3 regions of the Blautia sp. AF34-10 genome follow, and region 3 is predicted to be linked to each of the others. Evidence: predicted binding sites of a transcription regulator. Region 3 holds the regulator's gene; each other region holds the start of a gene.
The links. The regulator NrdR, encoded in region 3, represses ribonucleotide reductase genes. The targets are predictions, from matches to a motif close to CACAANATNTTGTG.
Positions count from the first base shown of each region.

Region 1: the regulator NrdR is predicted to act here: its motif matches at 4,153-4,166, upstream of DWZ60_RS00545 (ribonucleoside triphosphate reductase).
Region 2: the regulator NrdR is predicted to act here: its motif matches at 3,488-3,501, upstream of nrdD (anaerobic ribonucleoside-triphosphate reductase).

Region 1 covers NZ_QUED01000001.1:113,719-119,934, reverse strand. Annotated here, with positions in the region: gene DWZ60_RS00565 (nucleotidyltransferase family protein) at 1-297, shown strand, start outside; gene glmM (phosphoglucosamine mutase) at 401-1,747, shown strand; gene DWZ60_RS00555 (tetratricopeptide repeat protein) at 1,744-2,778, shown strand; gene hflX (GTPase HflX) at 2,797-4,032, shown strand; gene DWZ60_RS00545 (ribonucleoside triphosphate reductase) at 4,280-6,216, shown strand, end outside.
Region 2 covers NZ_QUED01000018.1:31,530-37,745, forward strand. Annotated here, with positions in the region: gene DWZ60_RS11580 (MATE family efflux transporter) at 1-1,233, shown strand, start outside; gene nrdD (anaerobic ribonucleoside-triphosphate reductase) at 1,331-3,466, opposite strand; gene dapF (diaminopimelate epimerase) at 3,638-4,486, opposite strand; gene DWZ60_RS11595 (hypothetical protein) at 4,692-5,567, shown strand; gene trxB (thioredoxin-disulfide reductase) at 6,076-6,216, shown strand, end outside.
Region 3 covers NZ_QUED01000008.1:37,758-43,973, reverse strand. Annotated here, with positions in the region: gene DWZ60_RS06735 (patatin-like phospholipase family protein) at 1-599, opposite strand, end outside; partial or broken gene DWZ60_RS06730 (citrate/2-methylcitrate synthase) at 704-2,061, opposite strand; gene DWZ60_RS06725 (DUF3786 domain-containing protein) at 2,192-2,827, opposite strand; gene nrdR (transcriptional regulator NrdR) at 2,842-3,294, opposite strand; gene DWZ60_RS06715 (YlmC/YmxH family sporulation protein) at 3,437-3,688, shown strand; gene DWZ60_RS06710 (acylphosphatase) at 3,689-3,994, opposite strand; gene DWZ60_RS06705 (GNAT family N-acetyltransferase) at 4,022-5,188, opposite strand; gene DWZ60_RS06700 (heavy metal translocating P-type ATPase) at 5,382-6,216, opposite strand, start outside.

The DNA of each region.
Region 1 (6,216 bases), on a different contig from region 3:
GACAAAAACTCCCTTGTTTCCATGAACATGTGGGGACTGCAGCCGGAGTTCATTGATCTTCTGGAGAAAGGCTTTGTTGAATTCCTTTCTGCACAGAAAGAGGGAGATGTAAAAGGCGAGTACCTCCTTCCGATCTACATCGACGAGCTGCTGCACGCAGGAAAAGCAGAAGTAAAAGTTCTTCCGACCGACGCAGAGTGGTTCGGCGTAACGTATCAGGAAGACAAAGCTTCCGTAACAGAAGCATTCCGCAAACTGATTGCGGACGGCGTATACAGCGAGAAGCTGTACGACTAATTACGTATTTTGTTATTTGAGTGAATAACCAGAAAAAGCGTGTTTGAATGATTGCAAAAAATTTCAGACACGCTTTCTGCCCGAAAGGGGAAAGGAGCATACCATGGGTAAATATTTTGGAACAGATGGATTTCGCGGAGAAGCAAACATTGATCTGACGGTTGAGCATGCATATAAAGTGGGAAGATTCCTCGGATGGTATTTCGGAAAAGACCACAAAGCACAGATCGTCATTGGAAAAGACACCAGACGCTCCAGCTACATGTTCGAATATTCGCTGGTAGCAGGACTGACCGCATCGGGAGCAGACGCTTATCTGCTGCACGTAACGACCACCCCGAGCGTTTCCTATGTTGTCCGTACTGAAAACTTTGACTGCGGAATTATGATCTCCGCCAGCCACAACCCGTTCTATGACAACGGAATCAAAGTCATCAACGGCCTGGGACAGAAACTGGAAGCCGACATCGAAGCGCAGATCGAAGCCTACATCGACGACGGAACACCGAAGATCCCGTTCGCAACGAGAGAAGACATCGGACGCACCGTGGATTTTGCAGCCGGAAGGAACCGCTACATTGGACACCTGATCTCGATTCCGACAAAATCCTTTAAAAACATGAGAGTCGGACTCGACTGCTCCAACGGAAGTGCCTCTTCCGTAGCCAAGAGCGTGTTTGATGCCATCGGCGCCAAGACATATGTGATCCACAACGAGCCGGACGGAACAAACATCAACTGCGGCTGTGGTTCCACCCACATCGAAGAGCTTCAGAAATATGTAAGAGAGAAACACCTCGACGTCGGATTTGCCTACGACGGAGACGCAGACCGCTGCATCGCTGTCGATGAGCTGGGAAATGTGGTAGACGGAGACCTGATCATGTATGTCTGCGGTAAATACTTAAAAGAAAAAGGCCAGTTAAACGGAGATACGATTGTGACCACGATCATGTCAAACCTCGGTCTTTACAAAGCGTGTGACCGCGCCGGTATCCGGTATGAGAAGACGGCAGTCGGCGACAAATACGTGTGCGAGAACATGATGGCAAACGGCTATTCTCTCGGCGGAGAGCAGTCCGGCCACATCATTTTCAGCAAGCACGCGACGACCGGTGACGGAATCCTGACCTCCCTGATGGTGATGGAAGTGCTGATAGATAAGAAACTCCCGCTCAGCACCCTGACAGCCGAGGTAGTGATTTACCCGCAGCTCTTAAAGAATGTCCGCGTGGCAAACAAAGCAGCTGCAAAGGCCAACCCGGCAGTACAGAAAGCAGTAGAAGACGTAGCAGAGGCCCTGGGCGATGACGGACGCATCCTCGTAAGAGAGAGCGGCACCGAGCCGGTGATCCGTGTCATGGTGGAAGCACCGGACGACGCAACGTGTGCAAAATACGTAGACCAGGTTGTTTCTGTGATGCATAAAGAAGGACTTGTGACAGAATGAAAAAAAGACTGGTAATCTTTTTTCTGGCGGCGGCAATGGTGCTTGGCGGCTGTGAAAATAAAAATTCAAAGCTTTATAAAAAGGGCATCGAGGCGCTCGAACAGAAGGACTACGTAACGTCGATTGCGATGCTGGAGGGAGCCGTAAAGGCAGGCGACCGACTGGCGGAGAGCTACCGGTCGCTCGGCATCGCTTATCTGAAAAGCCAGGAGTATGACAAGGCAAAAGAGGCTTTCAAGAGCAGTCTTTCGAGCATGAAGCACAAAGACGCGGAGTTTTCGCGCGATGTCATGTATTACGAGGCGGAAACCTGCGTACAGGCCGGAGATCTGGATGGAGCCATTGAGATCTGCACCAATATTCAGGAAGAAAAGGCCGATGCCGATGCGCTGTTCCTTAGGGGACGCGCGTACTTCCTGCAGAAGAATTACGAGCAGGCGAAGGTGGATTTTGATGCGGCAGTGGAGACGAAGGAGAGCTATCAGCTCTGCCTTGACATTTACGAGCTGTATCAGGAGAGCAGCATGAAAGCGGACGGAGACCGTTACCTCGAAGCGGCAGTGAAGATTGAGCCGAAAACGACCGAGGATTATTATAACATCGGCTGTGCATACTACTATCTGGAGGAGCAGGACGAGGCGGTCAAAGCGTTCTCGAAGGCAATGAAGGACGGCAGCAGCGCGGCGATGGAAATGCTCGGCGAGGTTTACCTTTCCAATGGTCAGAACGACGAGGCGAAAGCACTGTTTTCTTCGTATCTTTCGACAGATGGCTTTGCGGCGGCAGCAAACAACGGGCTGGCGCTCTGCGCACTTGCGGAAAACGACACGGACAGTGCACTCTCGTATATCGAGGAAGGACTCAAAACGGCAGAGGATTCCGACCGGGAAAATCTGCTGTTCAACCAGATTGTATCCTATGAAAAACGGGCGGATTTTGATACCGCGAAGTCGCTGATGGCGGATTTTCTGGCAGCATACCCGGAAAACACCGCGGCGCAGCGGGAAAATACGTTTCTCCAGAACCGATAACAGACGGAGGAAGTTGGATTGTTTGATTTAAGAGAAGAACAGGAGCGCGTGATTCTGGTCGGCGTACAGGAAAACGGCGGCGCAAACGCAGAAGAATCGCTCGACGAGCTGGCGGAACTGGCCAGCACCGCCGGTGCGAAGGTGGAGGGCCGCCTGGTGCAGGTGCGGGAGGCCATTCATCCGGGAACGTACATCGGAAAAGGAAAATTAGAGGAATTGAAAATTCTGGTGCGCGCCTGCGATGCGACGGGCATCATCTGCGACGATGAGCTCTCCTCGATCCAGTTAAAAGGGCTGGAGGAAGCACTGGAATGCAAGATCATGGACCGTACGCTTTTGATCCTGGATATCTTTGCGGCGCGCGCCGTGAGCAGCGAGGGTAAAATCCAGGTTGAGCTGGCCCAGTTAAAGTACCGTGCGTCCCGACTTTCCGGCCTTGGCACATCGCTTTCCCGTCTCGGCGGCGGAATCGGTACGAGAGGACCGGGAGAGAAAAAGCTGGAAACCGACCGGCGCCTGATCCGCACGCGTATTACGCAGTTAAAACGTGAGCTTGAGGAAGTACGCCAGCACAGAGAGCTCCTTCGTGAAGGCAGAAAACGTTCCAAAATCCCGGTAGCGGCGCTCGTAGGCTATACGTCAGCGGGAAAGAGCAGTCTTTTAAATGCACTGACAGGATCGGAAATTCTGGCAGATGCAATGCTGTTTTCCACGCTGGATACGACGACGCGGTCACTGACCCTTCCGGATGGACAGGAAATCCTGCTGACCGATACGGTTGGATTTATCAATAAGCTGCCACATCATCTGATCGATGCATTCCGCAGTACGCTGGAGGAAGCACGGTATGCCGACTATATTCTCCACGTTGTGGATACGTCAAATCCGCAGATGGAGCTGCAGATGCAGATCGTGTACGATACGCTGCGGGAACTGAAAGTTGAGGACAAAAAGATCGCCACCCTGCTGAACAAGCAGGATAAGCTTCTTGCCCCGGTGGTTGTAAAAGATTTCCGGGCAGACGCGAGCCTTGCGGTCTCTGCCAAAACAGGACAGGGACTCGAAGACCTCAAAAATTTACTCTCCTCGTGGATGATGGAGGGAAAAATCTATATCGAGCGCCTCTATCCGTACGATAAGGCGGGAACGATTTCACTGATCCGCGGATACGGAATTCTGCTCGAAGAAGAATATCTGCCGGAAGGCATCCGCGTAAAAGCCTATGTACCGAAGGATATCTATCCGAGGGTATAGAGGTATGGCAAGCGGGCTTAAAAACGGCAGTACATCCCTTTAAGCGCCGTACAGCGCCGAAAAATGGAAGGGACAGAATACAAGTAAAAGTACCATATCTAGTGATGTTAGAAAATTTTACACTAGATATGGTACTTTTTACTATTGACGGGAGAAACATGCTCTGCTATCATATGGTTCAGACACTGCAAAGAGTGGAACCTTAAAAAGGCCTTGCAGAAACGGTTGAATTAACAGGAGGGATTCCATGTTTCAGGTAGAAAAGAGAGACGGAACGATTGCAGAGTTCCAGATGAAAAAGATTACCGATGCGATTGGAAAAGCATTCGGCGCAAAAGATATGCAGTTCAGCGATGACATGCTTCAGATGCTGGCACTGCGCGTAACAGCGGACTTTCAGTCCAAGATCAAAGACGGAAAAATTTCAGTGGAGGCAATTCAGGACAGCGTGGAGAACGTGCTGATCCAGTGCGGCTACGCAGAAGTGGCAAAAGCTTACATTCTGTACCGCAAGCAGAGGGAAAAAATCCGCAACATGAAATCGACGATCGTAGACTACAAAGAGATCGTGGACAGCTACGTAAAAGTAGAGGACTGGCGTGTCAAAGAGAACTCGACCGTAACGTATTCTGTCGGCGGTCTGATCTTAAGCAATTCCGGCGCGATCACAGCCAACTACTGGTTATCAGAGATTTATGATGACGAGATCGCCGAGGCACACCGCAACGCGGATATTCACATCCACGACCTGTCGATGCTGACCGGCTACTGTGCAGGATGGTCGTTAAAACAGCTCATCAAAGAAGGACTTGGCGGCATCAACGGAAAGATTACTTCTTCTCCGGCAAGACATCTTTCGGTTCTGTGCAACCAGATGGTCAACTTCCTCGGCATTATGCAGAACGAGTGGGCAGGTGCGCAGGCATTTTCTTCATTTGATACGTATCTGGCGCCGTTCGTCAAAGTGGACAACTTAAGCTACGGCGAAGTGAAGAAGTGCATCGAGGCGTTTATCTACGGCGTCAACACACCGAGCCGCTGGGGAAGCCAGGCACCGTTCTCCAACATCACACTCGACTGGACCGTACCGGATGACCTCGCGGAGCTTCCGGCGATCGTCGGCGGTAAGGAGATGGACTTCAAGTACAAAGACTGTAAAAAAGAGATGGATATGGTCAACAAAGCGTTCATCGAGACGATGATCGAGGGAGATGCCAACGGAAGAGGCTTCCAGTACCCGATCCCGACCTACTCCATCACATCCGATTTTGACTGGTCCGATACGGAGAATAACCGTCTGCTGTTCGAAATGACTGCAAAATACGGTACCCCGTACTTCTCCAACTACATCAACAGCGATATGAAACCAAGCGACGTGCGCTCCATGTGCTGCCGTCTCCGCCTGGATCTGCGTGAGCTTCGAAAGAAAACCGGCGGATTCTTCGGTTCCGGCGAGAGCACCGGATCGGTCGGCGTTGTCACCATCAATATGCCGCGTATCGCATATCAGTCCAAAGATGAGAAAGAGTTCTACCGCCGTCTCGATCATATGATGGATATTGCCGCACGTTCGTTAAAGACGAAACGTGAGGTCATTACCCGTCTCCTGGACGAGGGACTGTATCCATATACGAAACGGTACCTTGGAACGTTTGAGAACCACTTCTCAACCATCGGTCTGATCGGTATGAACGAGGCCGGCTTAAATGCCGCATGGCTCGGAAAGGGTCTGGAGGATCCGAAGACACAGCAGTTTACGAAAGAAGTTCTGAACCATATGAGAGAGCGTCTTTCTGATTACCAGGAGGAGTACGGCGATCTGTACAACCTTGAGGCAACTCCGGCGGAGTCGACCGCATACCGTCTGGCAAAACACGACCGTGCAAAATGGCCGGATATCAAGACCGCAGGCCATGAGGGAGATACCCCGTACTACACCAACAGCTCCCATCTGCCGGTGGACTATACCGAGGATATTTTCTCTGCGCTTGATATTCAGGATGATCTGCAGACGCTGTACACCTCGGGAACTGTATTCCATGCGTTCCTTGGCGAAAAACTGCCGGACTGGAAAGCAGCAGCTTCCCTTGTGCGGAAGATTGCAGAGAACTACAAACTGCCGTACTACACGCTGTCCCCGACGTATTCTGTCTGTGCGAACGACGGCTATCTCGCCGGCGAGCA
Region 2 (6,216 bases), on a different contig from region 3:
ACCTCGCTGTCGGCGGTTTCGCTGGCCGGACAGGTGCAGTTTGTTTTGAGCCTTTTTATCTCAGGCATCGCGGCGGGCGCCGGTATTATGGCAGCGCAGTACTGGGGGAAACAGGATGCCGCTTCGATCGAAAAAGTGATTCCGATCGCACTTCGCACCAACCTGCTGTTCTCCGGCCTGTTTACCATCCTTGCCGGTTTCTGTCCCGAAATGCTGATGCGCATCTTTACAAATGATGCGGCCCTGGTTGCAAGCGGAAGCCAGTATTTACGCGCTGTTGCACTCTCCTACGTACTCTGCGGTATTTCGCAGGTCTATCTGATCCTGCTGAAAAACACCGGTCATGCAGCAGTCAGCTCCCGCATCAGTTCCACTGCGGTTGTACTGAACATCATTTTAAATGCCATCCTCATCTACGGTCTTTGCGGTGCTCCGGCACTTGGGATCCGCGGAGCAGCTTATGCAACGGTAGCTGCCCGCGTTGTGGAACTGATCTGGGCTTATCTCGAGACAAAGAAACCGGAGCGTGTACGGATTCTCTGGAACCGCCTCTTCTCTTCCGCAGGGAAAATACTTTCAGAAGACTTCTGGCGCTACACGCTTCCCGTGCTTGCGGCCTCCCTCGTCTGGGGAATTGCCTACGTTCTGTACTCCGTTATCATGGGCCACATGGGAAGCGATGCTGTTGCAGCAAACTCGATTACCTCGATTGCAAAGAGCCTCCTCTCCTGCCTGATCCGCGGTGTGAGCGGCGGTGCCGGTGTTCTGATCGGAAACCTGCTCGGTGCAGATGAACTCGAGAAAGCACGCGAATACGGCGGCCGCCTGACGCATCTTGCAATTGCCATCGGCGTTGTGACCGGCGGTCTTCTGATGTTGATCTCTCCTGCAATCGTCCACTTCGCTCCGCTTACCGATACCGCGGCAGAATATCTGCAGTACATGCTTCTCTTCTGCGGTCTGAACTTGATGGCACAGTCGGTCAACACCACCGTTCTCGACGGCATCTTCTGTGCCGGCGGCGATGCAAAATTCGATATGCAGGGAAATATCGGCGCGATGTGGTGCTTTTCCGTACCGCTTGGCTTCCTCGCCGCGTTCTGGCTGAAGCTGCCGGTCATGGTTGTCTACTGTATCGTAAACCTCGATGAGATCGTGAAACTGCCTGCGGTTTATCTTCATTATAAAAAATACGTCTGGGTACGCAACATCACCCGCGATATCGAAGAATAATTGCCGAACTATAAAATCCCCTGCGGAAAATCCAAACCGAATGGATTTCCCGCAGGGGATTTCGTTCTTTTATCGTATTACAAATATCGCAATGATTTTACATCGATTTTCTCTCTGCAATTTCCGCCATCTTTGCTTCATTCAGACGTGTGTCGCCATGGACACGGCTGTAGGAAAGATAGCCGTTCATACGGTCGATCTTTGTCAGGTTCTTGGAACCGCAGACCGGGCAGACATCCATGTCGAGTTCCTGGTGGCCGCAGTCATCGCAGTAAGCCAGGGACAGGTTGACGCCCTCGTAGTAGCCAAGCTCCATCGCACGCTCGATCAGTGTCTTGATCGCGCCTTTGTTGTAGCCGACCGGATAGCGCACGTACTGGATTTTTCCGCCGTTGCAGAGCTCCCAGAAACGTCCCTCGAGATCCTGTTTCTGGATCGGGGTAATGTCCTCGGTTACGTGGCAGTGGAAACTGTTGCTCACATACGGGCGGTCCGAAACGTTGCGGACGATGCCGTACTGTTTGCGGAACTGCTCTATCTGCAGGCCGCACAGGGATTCTGCCGGTGTGCCGTAGATCGCATAGAGGATGCCGTCCTCTTTCTTAAACTCGGCAACCTTGTCGTTGATATATTTCAGCGTGTCGAGTGCGAACTGTCCGTCCTCAACAAGAGATTTTCCGTTGTACAGCTCCTGCAGCTCGTTCAGCGCCGTGATACCGAACGATGCGGTCATCGGCTTTAACAGCGGGCGGATCTTGTCGGACGGTTTTAAGTGGCCGCCGTAGAAACCTCCCTCGCAGTAAGCCAGCGGGTTCGTGGATGCACGCATCTCGCCGAGGTAATCGTAGGTCCGTTTGTGCAGATCGCGGATCATCTCGAGGTAGAAGTCGAGCACTTCGTGGAAATCGCGGTTCTCGGAACGGGATTTTGCCAGGATCATCGGAAGATGAAGGGAAACGGCTCCGATGTTGAAACGTCCGACAAAGATCGGTTTGTCGTTCTCATCTGCCGGCTCCATGCCTCCGCGCTCGTACCACGGGCTAAGGAAAGCACGGCATCCCATCGGGCTGATGACTCTCTTGTATTTCTTGTACATCTCGGCGATGTAGCCCTCGCCGCTCATCGACAGCCAGTCCGGATACATGGTTTTAGAGGAACAGTCAAGTCCTGCCTCAAAGACATCTTCTGCGATGCCGCCCTCTCCGTGAATTGCCTTGTCATATAAGAAGACGATTTTCGGGAAGAGCACCGGCTTTTTGTGGCCTTTCTTGCCCTGTCCGTTTTTGTGGACCTCGAGAAGGGAGATGGAAATCATCTTCTCGAACATGCTCGTTCCAAGGCCGAGGGTCACGGTAACGAACGGATAATCACCGCGGGAAGATCCAACAGTGTTCAGTTTATACTCAATTCCCTGCCATCCCTGATCGCACTCTCTTCTTACTTTGTCGATCGCATACTCGATGGCTTTCTCCTGTGCACCCTCCCAGGATGCGTCGGTATATTTCAGGAACTCTTTTACGTAGTAATCGTAGCTCTTCTGTGCGTACGGAGCAAGGATCTTGTCCACCTCCGGCACGGTAAAGCCGCCGTACTGCTGTGCAGCGGTGCTGAGGACGATATCGCCCATGACATCAAATGCGGTGTCGAGTGTCTTCGGCTCGTTGTACCAGACATTTCCCATCTCGAAACCGCCTTTTAAAACGTTTCCGACATCGAACAGACAGCAGTTCATGGTATCGAGACGTGCGGACTGGTCGTGGATGTAGATGTAACCGTCCTTACAGGCCTGCAGCTCGTTGCGGTTCATGAAGAACTTGCGGTACAGCTCTTTGTTCAGCTCGTTGAAAATCAGGCTTCGCTTCGTTGCAACGAGGGCGCTGTCGGTGTTGGCATTGCTCTTGTCGCCGATGTAGCGGATGGACTGGCTCTTCGTGTAGACCTCGTCCATCATATGGATAAAATCAGTTTTGTAATTGCGGTAATCGCGGTAGCTTTTTGCCACAGCCGGGTTTACTTTTTCGAGTGCTCCCTCCACGATATTGTGCATATCGCTGATCGGAATTTCGGTCTTTCCAAGGGAATATACGTGCTCGGTTGCGAACTTACAGATAAAGTCAATCTCCTGCTGTGAGAAGGTATACAGGATTCTCTGTGCGGATTTATTTACGGCACGGACGATCTTCTGCGCGTCGAATTCTTCTTTGGTGCCGTCCTTTTTGATAATATAAACCATTGTGGTGTCCTCCAAATCAAACACTATATCTTGTGTGTCCCCCACCCTTTTCTTGTAGCGGGCACCACATATTGTAGCATGTTTCTTTTGAAAAGAAAAGGCATTTCCTGTAAGTTTTTATTTTCAGAATATTGCATACTGCTCTTTCGTGCAGACAGAAATCTGCATTTTTCAAATTCGTTCTGCAAGCGTTCCTTCAAAAACGGTCTCGGCCGGGCCGGTCAGAAGGACCTTATTTTTCGTCCGGTCCCATGTAACGAAAAGCCTGCCGCCGCGCAGTTCTACGGCAGTTTCTCCCTCTGAAACACAGCCGGAAAGCATCGCCGCGACGGCTGCCGCACACGCTCCCGTTCCGCAGGACAGCGTTTCACCGCTCCCACGTTCCCAGACTCTCATTTTTATTGTGTGTTGATCTAAAGTCTGGATAAACTCTGTATTGATACGGTCCGGGAAGCAGGAAAGGTGTTCAAAAGCGGAACCGGTCTTTGCAATGGATATTTTTTCCACATCTTCCACCTGAATCACCGCATGCGGATTTCCCATCGAAAGGCAGGTCATCGTATAATTTTCCCCGCACACGGTAATTTTATGCTCCAGCACATATTCCCCCAGAGAAACAACGGGGATCTGTGCGGCGCGGAATTCCGGCGTTCCCATCTCCACTGTCACCTGACAGATCTCATTCGGATTCTCCCCCGTCTGCAGATGAATCACACGGTTTCCGCTGCCGGTTTCGATAGTCAGCGTCGTTTTTCTCGTCAGCCCATGCTCGTACACGTATTTTCCCACACAGCGGATGCCGTTGCCGCACATCGCGCCCTTCGAGCCGTCGGCGTTGTACATTTCCATCGAAAAATCTGCTGTTTTGGATGCCCCGATCAGAATCAGCCCGTCCGCGCCGATGCCGAAATGGCGGTCACTTACCGCTTTTGCCAGCCGCCCCGGACTCTCCACCCGCTCCTCCATGGCATTTACATAGATATAATCATTTCCGCAGCCCTGCATTTTTGTAAAACGCATACACAGCCTCCTCCCAGACTTCTGCCCTTTCCAGTTCCTTACTAAATATGTATTCCGTACCGCGCTTTTGAAAAACCATTTTTCTCAAATCCGCTTCAGACATTGGAAAACGAAGCGGAATGTGATAGAATAGGGGGAACTGATATCGTTACTTACATGAAGTAACTTTCAAATATTTTTAACCATTTATTATGAGGAGGTTTTGATGAAAAAATACCGTTGGGTTTTAACAGCAGTATTTGCCGCTTTCCTCGTGGGAACGAGCGGCTGCGGAAAGAAAACAGAAACGATTCCGATCACAACCATCAGTCAGAGTACCGACGATGACGACCCCGAAGACAATCTGGCGGCCTCCGGCGATTCCGATGAGATTCCGGAATACGATGTGGATCTCTCGAAGAACCTGAACAGTTTTCAGCTTGCCATCTGGGGCGATACATACGAAATTCCGGAATCCTACGCGGATTTTACAGCGCTTGGCTGGGTCTACAGCGGCGACGACACGAAGGAAATCCAGCCGGAATCCTTCTCAAAGGGCGAAAGTTTTGAAAAGGACGGAAACCAGATTACCGTCGATATTGCCAATCCGGATACCACGGCAAAGCCAGTGGCGGAATGCCTGATCGGAGGCATTCACATCGACACCTCGACCGCTGAGGGCCAGAATATCTATGTCGGCCTGCCGAACGGCGTCACTCTGCAGCAGTCGCTGATGGAGGATGCGGAAAGCATCTACGGTGCGCCAAAGGACCGTTATGAGACCGATACCTCTGTGCAGTTCACGTATGAGTACGGGCTGTACCAGACGATCACGCTCGGCTTCGATAACAAAACGGGAATTCTGTATTCCTCGATATGCAGAACTTTACGACCACGGCTGATGCAGAAGCGCTCGATGGTGTCAGCGATGCCACAACACCGGAAGTGGAGGCCTACCAGGCACCGGAAGCCGACAGCATTGAAATCAACGACTGGACCGTCCGCTTTGACGATGTACTCTATCATCTTCCCGTTCCGGTCAGTGAACTTCTGGACCACGACTGGACCGTCAATACGAAAGAGTCCGATACGGCCGTTTTAAACGGAAAATACGGCTACGTCACGCTGGAAAAGGGCGGTCAGAAGCTTTACTGCACCGTACATAATTACGGCGCGGAGGCGACGACAGTGCGCAACTGTTTTGTTACTTCGCTGTACGGCGATCTCGATACGACAAAGATTCCGATTTCAATCACAAACGGCATCACGCTCGGCACTTCCGAGAGCGATTTTCTGGCGAAGGCAGGGGATGCCAAATCAGAAAAAACGGAAAAAGAGGATAGTAACCTGACACTCTACACATTCTATAGTGATGACGAAAAGCTGGACTACACTGAAATCGGCATCGACAACGATCTGAAGCTGGTACGCAGCATCAAGGTGGTTCACAACCAGCCGGAAGCGCCGGAAGAAGAAGCCAAAAAAACTTCCGCGGAAGATTCATCTTCCGTTTCCGACAGTCAGGAACCGTCCGAAACACCGGCTCCGTAACGATACTTTCAGAAAAATGGCTGCATGGCAGCTTACTACAGACGAAAACGAGGATTTTTATGGAAAACTTATACGACGTTATCATCATCGGCTCCGGCCCGGCGGGTCTTTCTGCCGCGATTTATGCGAAACGCGCAAAGCTCTCCTCTCTTACGATTGAGGCAAACTTTGCAAGCGGCGGCCAGGTGCTGAATACCTAT
Region 3 (6,216 bases):
CCGAAATTCCGTGTCAGAATAATGACATTTTTTCGGTGTCCCGTCTTTAAGGAACGGATAATCGGGATCGAATCGGCAACACCGCCGTCGACGTACTCGTTTCCGTCGATCTCCACCATCGGGCAGGCGATCGGCATGCTCGATGATGCACGGCCAATTGCAAGCAGACGTTCTTTATTTTCGCGGTCATCCAGATATTCCGCGCGTCCCGTCTCACAGTTTGTCACAACCAGCTCACACGTCTGCGGCGATGCAAAATACGTATCAAAATCAAATGGAAAAATCTCATACGGATACCGTTCGAACACCATATCCATGTCGAGCAGTGCTTTTTTCTCAACGATTGTCTTGATATTCTTATTGACGTAGCGGTTTTTCTCATCCGTGACAATCATACAGTCCCTCGTTCTGCCAATCTGGCGCGATACATAGTCCAGCGCATTGCAGGCTCCGGCGGAAACGCCGATCACATGAGGGATATAATACTCCTGCTCCATCAGAAAGTCCAGCGCTCCTGCTGTAAAGACGCCGCGATTGGCCCCTCCTTCCAATATGACTGCTCCGGATTTTGTTATGCTGTAATTTTTTGTCTCATTCATTCTCCTGCACTCTCCTATTTTTCACAATGACACATTACTTCCTGCACAGAGCAATGCCGGAGCAGATCGGAAAATCCCGACACGCTCCGGCCCTTCTGCCTGTTTTATCTGTTTTCCAGCGGAACATAGTCCACTTCATCTTTGACACTCTTGTACGCCGGGCGGATGATCTTGTCGGTGTTGATCAGTTCCTCCATCCGGTGTGCACTCCAGCCGACGATACGCGCGCAGGCGAACATCGGGGTGTAGAGCTCCAGCGGAAGATCCAGCATGCTGTAAACGAAGCCGCTGTAGAAGTCGACGTTTGCGGATACACCTTTGTAAATATGGCGCTCCTCGCCGATGATCTTCGGAGCCAGTTCCTCGACCATAGCGTACAGCCGGTAATCTTTCTCTCTGTGTTTTTCTTTTGCCAGCTGCTCAACGAAGGTCTTGAAGATGCGCGCACGCGGGTCGGAAATGGAGTAAACCGCATGGCCCATACCGTAAATCAGACCTTTCTGGTCGAACGCCTCTTTGTGCAGCAGCTTTCTTAAGTAATTCGATACTTCTTCCTCATCCGTCCAGTCTTTGACGTGTGACTTCATATCGTCGAACATCCGCACAACCTTGATGTTTGCACCGCCGTGCTTCGGTCCCTTTAAGGAGCCGAGCGCCGCTGCAATTGCGGAGTACGTATCGGTTCCGGAAGAAGAAACAACATGTGTTGTAAAGGTTGAGTTGTTACCGCCGCCGTGCTCCATGTGGAGGACGAGGGCAAGATCGAGGATCTTCGCCTCCAGCGGGGTGTATTTCTGATCCGGGCGGAGCATCAGCAGAATGTTTTCTGCGGTGGAAAGCTTCTTCGACGGATTGTGGATATATAAACTTTTTCCCTTGATATAATGGTTGTACGCCTGATAGCCATAGACGGACAGCATCGGGAAAACAGAAATCAGGTTAATGCACTGGCGAAGCACATTCGGAAGGGAGGTATCATCTGCGTGGTTGTCGTACGCGTACAGGGTCAGAACGCTTCGGGACAGAGTGTTCATCATGTCCTTGGTCGGCGCTTTCATAACAACGTCACGCACAAAGTTCTTCGGCAGGGACTGCTGCTGTTTTAAAATCGTCTTAAAATGCTTAAGCTGCTCTTCATTCGGCAGATTTCCAAACAGGAGCAGATAAGCGACTTCTTCAAATCCCATACGGTTTTCACTCAAAAATCCCTGGGTCAGTTTTCCACGTTGATGCCGCGGTAGTACAGACGTCCGTCACACGGTGTTTTGACGCCGTCAATGATATCCGAAGACACAACGTTTGAAATCTGTGTCAGTCCCGCAAGGACGCCAACGCCGTTGACATCGCGCAGTCCGCGTTTTACATCGTATTGCCCATACAGCGAAACATCCATTTTGGAGTTATCCAGACAGATGTTTGTCAGTTCCTCTATTTCCGGTGTTACTTTCATGCTAAAAGCCATATGCATTCCCCTTTCTCTTCTCTTTTTTTACTCACTTTCGCTCATTATAGCATTAAACCAAGGGATTCGTATACTGAAATTTTTATAAACATTCGAAAAATTTTCGTAAGATTTTGTCTCACAAAAGGTATCAGGCTTCTGTTTTACATGCATCGAAGGCTTGATCCAGTGCGTCCAGGAAATCTCCCATCACGTAATACAGCGTCTCAAACCGCAGATAATCGAGGACGTTTTCATCCCACATAAACTTCAGCACCGGCGGGAATTCCTCATCGGACTCCCAGAACTGGAAGACGAGCGGCAGAAACGGAAAGACATGAAAAACAAAAGCAGCGTCTCCCGGGAAATATGGTTTTCCGCCAAGGGAAACGCATGCTTTTTTCAGCTGTTCCACATGCCCGTCATACCGTGCGGCGCGGCTGTCGTGAACGCCGGACGCAATCGTGCGGCCTTTGATCGTTCCCTTTAAGGAATTGGTACGCGCATACGTGCCGGCGAGCACAATCTCCTTCTTTCCGCAGCAGAGCAGGTCGAAAATCGTCAGCGTCTCATTGAAACTGCCCTGATGTACATGAAGAAAATGGTCTTTTGATCCCTCTACAACGCCGGTATGGCGGTTCACTCTCCATTCTTCAAAAAGATACGGCACATAGAAATAATCGCCATCAAACGCAAAGCCATACTTTCCTTCGATCTCCTTCTGATCGTATGTCAGAAAACGTTCCTGCATCTGATCACGCATTTTAATATAGTTCGACACTTCCATTTTTTTGCCTCCCGCTATTTGTCGAGCATCTTTTTCAGCTCGTCCATGAACGTGTTGACGTCCTTGAACTCACGGTAAATCGACGCAAAGCGGACGTACGCCACCTGATCCAGGTCTTTTAAGTAATGCATGACCTTCTCTCCGATCACAGAGCTTGGAATCTCGCGTTCCTCGCCGTTGAAAAGCTCCGTCTCCACCTTGTTGACCATCTCGTTGATCTTCTCGGCGGACACCGGCCGTTTGTGGCAGGCGCGCAGGATACCGGTCTCGATTTTCGAGCGGTCATACTGCTCGCGGTTCATATCTTTTTTGATGACGATCAAAGGGATCGTCTCCACTTTTTCGTATGTCGTAAAGCGTCTGCCGCAGACATCGCACATCCGGCGGCGGCGGATCGCATTGCTGTCTTCAATCGGGCGTGAATCCACAACCCGGGTATTATCCTGATTACAAAATGGACATCTCATATCTTTCGTCCTCGTTTCTAAATAAGTATTTCGGAAAGTTTTCTACTTTTACAGTATACGCATTTTTCCGTGAAATTCAAGTCAACTGCAGCAACATTTTCGCATATGTTTTTCCATAGGAATCAGTAAAAAGGAGCACCGCATGCGCGTTGTAGATCTCCGCCAGAAAGAAGTTATCAATATCTGCACCTGCAAAACGCTCGGCTGTCCGATTGATGTGGAATTCAATCCAAAAACGGGACATCTTACCGGACTCGTTCTTCCGGGTCCTGTGAAATTCTGCGGCTTTTTCTGCCACGGCGAGGATTTTGTGATCCCATGGGACCGCATCTGCCAGATCGGCAACGATATCATTCTCGTCGAAATTCCGGAAAAAGAGAAAAAACAGCCCTGATCAACGGATATGAAAACCGAATTCCGATTCCAGCGGAATCTTCGTCCATTTTGCATCCGTGATTTCGATGTAGCTGGAGGTGCGGATCCTTTTGATCATCTCCGTGATCGTCTCCTCATCACCCTGCACCTCCATCTCCACCGTCTCATCCCAGCAGTTTCTCACCCAGCCTGTCAGTCCGAGCTGGTAGGCAGCATAATACGCCCGGTAACGGAACCCCACGCCCTGCACCTGGCCGTAGAAAATCACATGGTACCGGATTTCTTCTTTTTCGTCTCTTCTGTCTCGTTTCGCTGTCTCGTTCATATTTCTCTGCCTCCCAACAGTCATTGCCTAAAATTCGTCTGCCGTCGCACAGTACAGCGGAAGCGGGAACCAGTCGGATGGAATGTTCTTCCAGATTTCAGATGGAACCTTGCTTCCCTTACTTGCCAGCGGTGAAAGAAGCAGTTCCTGCGCCTGCTCCCGGTTGAGTACATCTGCCCTCGGATGGGCTTCCCGTGTCACGGTCACAGTTCCATCTTTTACCGTCACGGTCACCGGCTGTCCCTCCAGTACGGCAGACCACGTTCCATCGCTGATGCCCATCGTCTCTGCTTTCATGGTCAGCATTGCCTCGATGACGTCTGCAAATTGGAAAATACGGTACATCGCGGAACCGCAGCGCTCTTTTGTGAAGCTTTCGCAGACTTCCGATAACGCTGCTGCTTTTCCGGTCTCATACACCGGAATGGAAATGAAAAGAGAGTCAAGCGCATTTTCTTTTAAATAAGCGGCAAGTACAGGAACGAAATCCTGTTCCTCCAACACTTCTGCTTCCACAACCTGGTTTCCGCCGCAAAGTGCCAGATATCCGATCCGCTCACCGTTTTTCCAGATTGCAATTGCCTGCTCGCCGAACGTTTTCAGGCAGGCTTTCACATCCTCTCTTACCACGTAAAGCGGTTTTTCCTCATTCAGCTTCTTTGCAAAGGCTGCCGCCTCTTCGTCCGCTTCGCCGTTTTCCGGAAACAGCGGCGCAAAGGTGTAAGCGGAGAGTTCCCCGTTTTTCCAGGTATGGCGCACATTTGCCACATCCAGGTAAAACGTGTATTTTTCACTTCCCGGCGTAAAGCCAAAGTAGGCATACCGCTGTCTCTGGCCGTCCAGTGCCAGAAGATCACACGTTCCTTCCAGATCCGTAATCCAGTCGCCAAGAAGACGCTTCATGTGGCCTTCGCCCCTTGCCTTTGGATGCACGGAAACGCTTCCCACATATCCTGCGCGGAGCAGCTTACCCCCTGCTGCCATTTGCTGCGGAAGCACCGCAATCTCGGCCCGGAGTCTGCCGTTTTCCGCAACAGCGACGCGGTGGATCCGTGCCATTTCCGGTCCTGCCTGATAAACCCTTGGAATTAACTGCTCAAAGTCGTGCGGACGGTGTGCCGTGCTGAACACGTAGTTTGCAAGTTCGATGCAGTCCTCCCACTCTTCCGGCTTTGCAAGTCTGTACTCTGTCATAATGTAAAAACCTCCTGATCCTAAAAACCCTTTTGTTTTTGCTCTTCTTTTTCTCTATCCTAACGGATTTTTGTCCTTTTGTCACGAAAATTCCGAACAAATTGCAATATTTTTGCTATATCTGGTAAAAAAAAGAAACGCGCCCGGAAATTTTCATTCCAGGCGCGTTTCCCTTTTCTCAACGTTTCCTGTTTTACTGGATTCCTTTTACGGTGTAATCCTGTGCCTCTACGGCTGTTTTCAGCACATCGTCTGATACCGGAGCTGTCAGTGTTACAACGGCTGTTCCTTTTTCATGGCTTACTTCTGCGGATGCAACACCCTCGATTGCCTCAAGTGTTTTCTTCACTCTTGCCTCGCAGTGGCCGCACATCATGCCCTCGATTGTCATGGTTTTTACCATTCCCTGTTCTGTTGTCATGTTCAGATCCTCCTTTAGAATTTCGTTTTTGATTCTTTTATCTTTTGACGCGTCGTGCATCCGAAACAGATTCAGACGCAGGGCGTTTGTCACAACGCAGAAGCTCGAAAGGCTCATCGCCGCCGCACCGAACATCGGGTTCAGCTTCCAGCCGAACAGCGGGATCCATACGCCCGCAGCCAGCGGAATACCGATGATATTGTAAATGAAGGCCCAGAACAAATTCTCGTGAATGTTCCTGAGGGTCGCACGGCTTAAGCGGATCGCTGCCGGTACATCGGAGAGGCGGCTCTTCATCAGGACAACGTCTGCCGCATCGATCGCGATATCGGTTCCTGCTCCGATGGCAATACCGATATCCGCACTGGTCAGAGCCGGTGCATCGTTGATGCCGTCTCCTACCATCGCTACTTTTCCTTTTTCTTTCAGGCGGCTGATGACCGCTTCTTTTCCATCCGGCAGAACGCCTGCGATGACTTCGTCCACACCTGCCTCAGCGCCGATGGCACGCGCGGTGCGCTCATTGTCTCCGGTCAGCATCACGACACGGATTCCCATATTCTGCAGCTCTTTCACCGCACGCGGGCTGTCCTCTTTGATGACATCC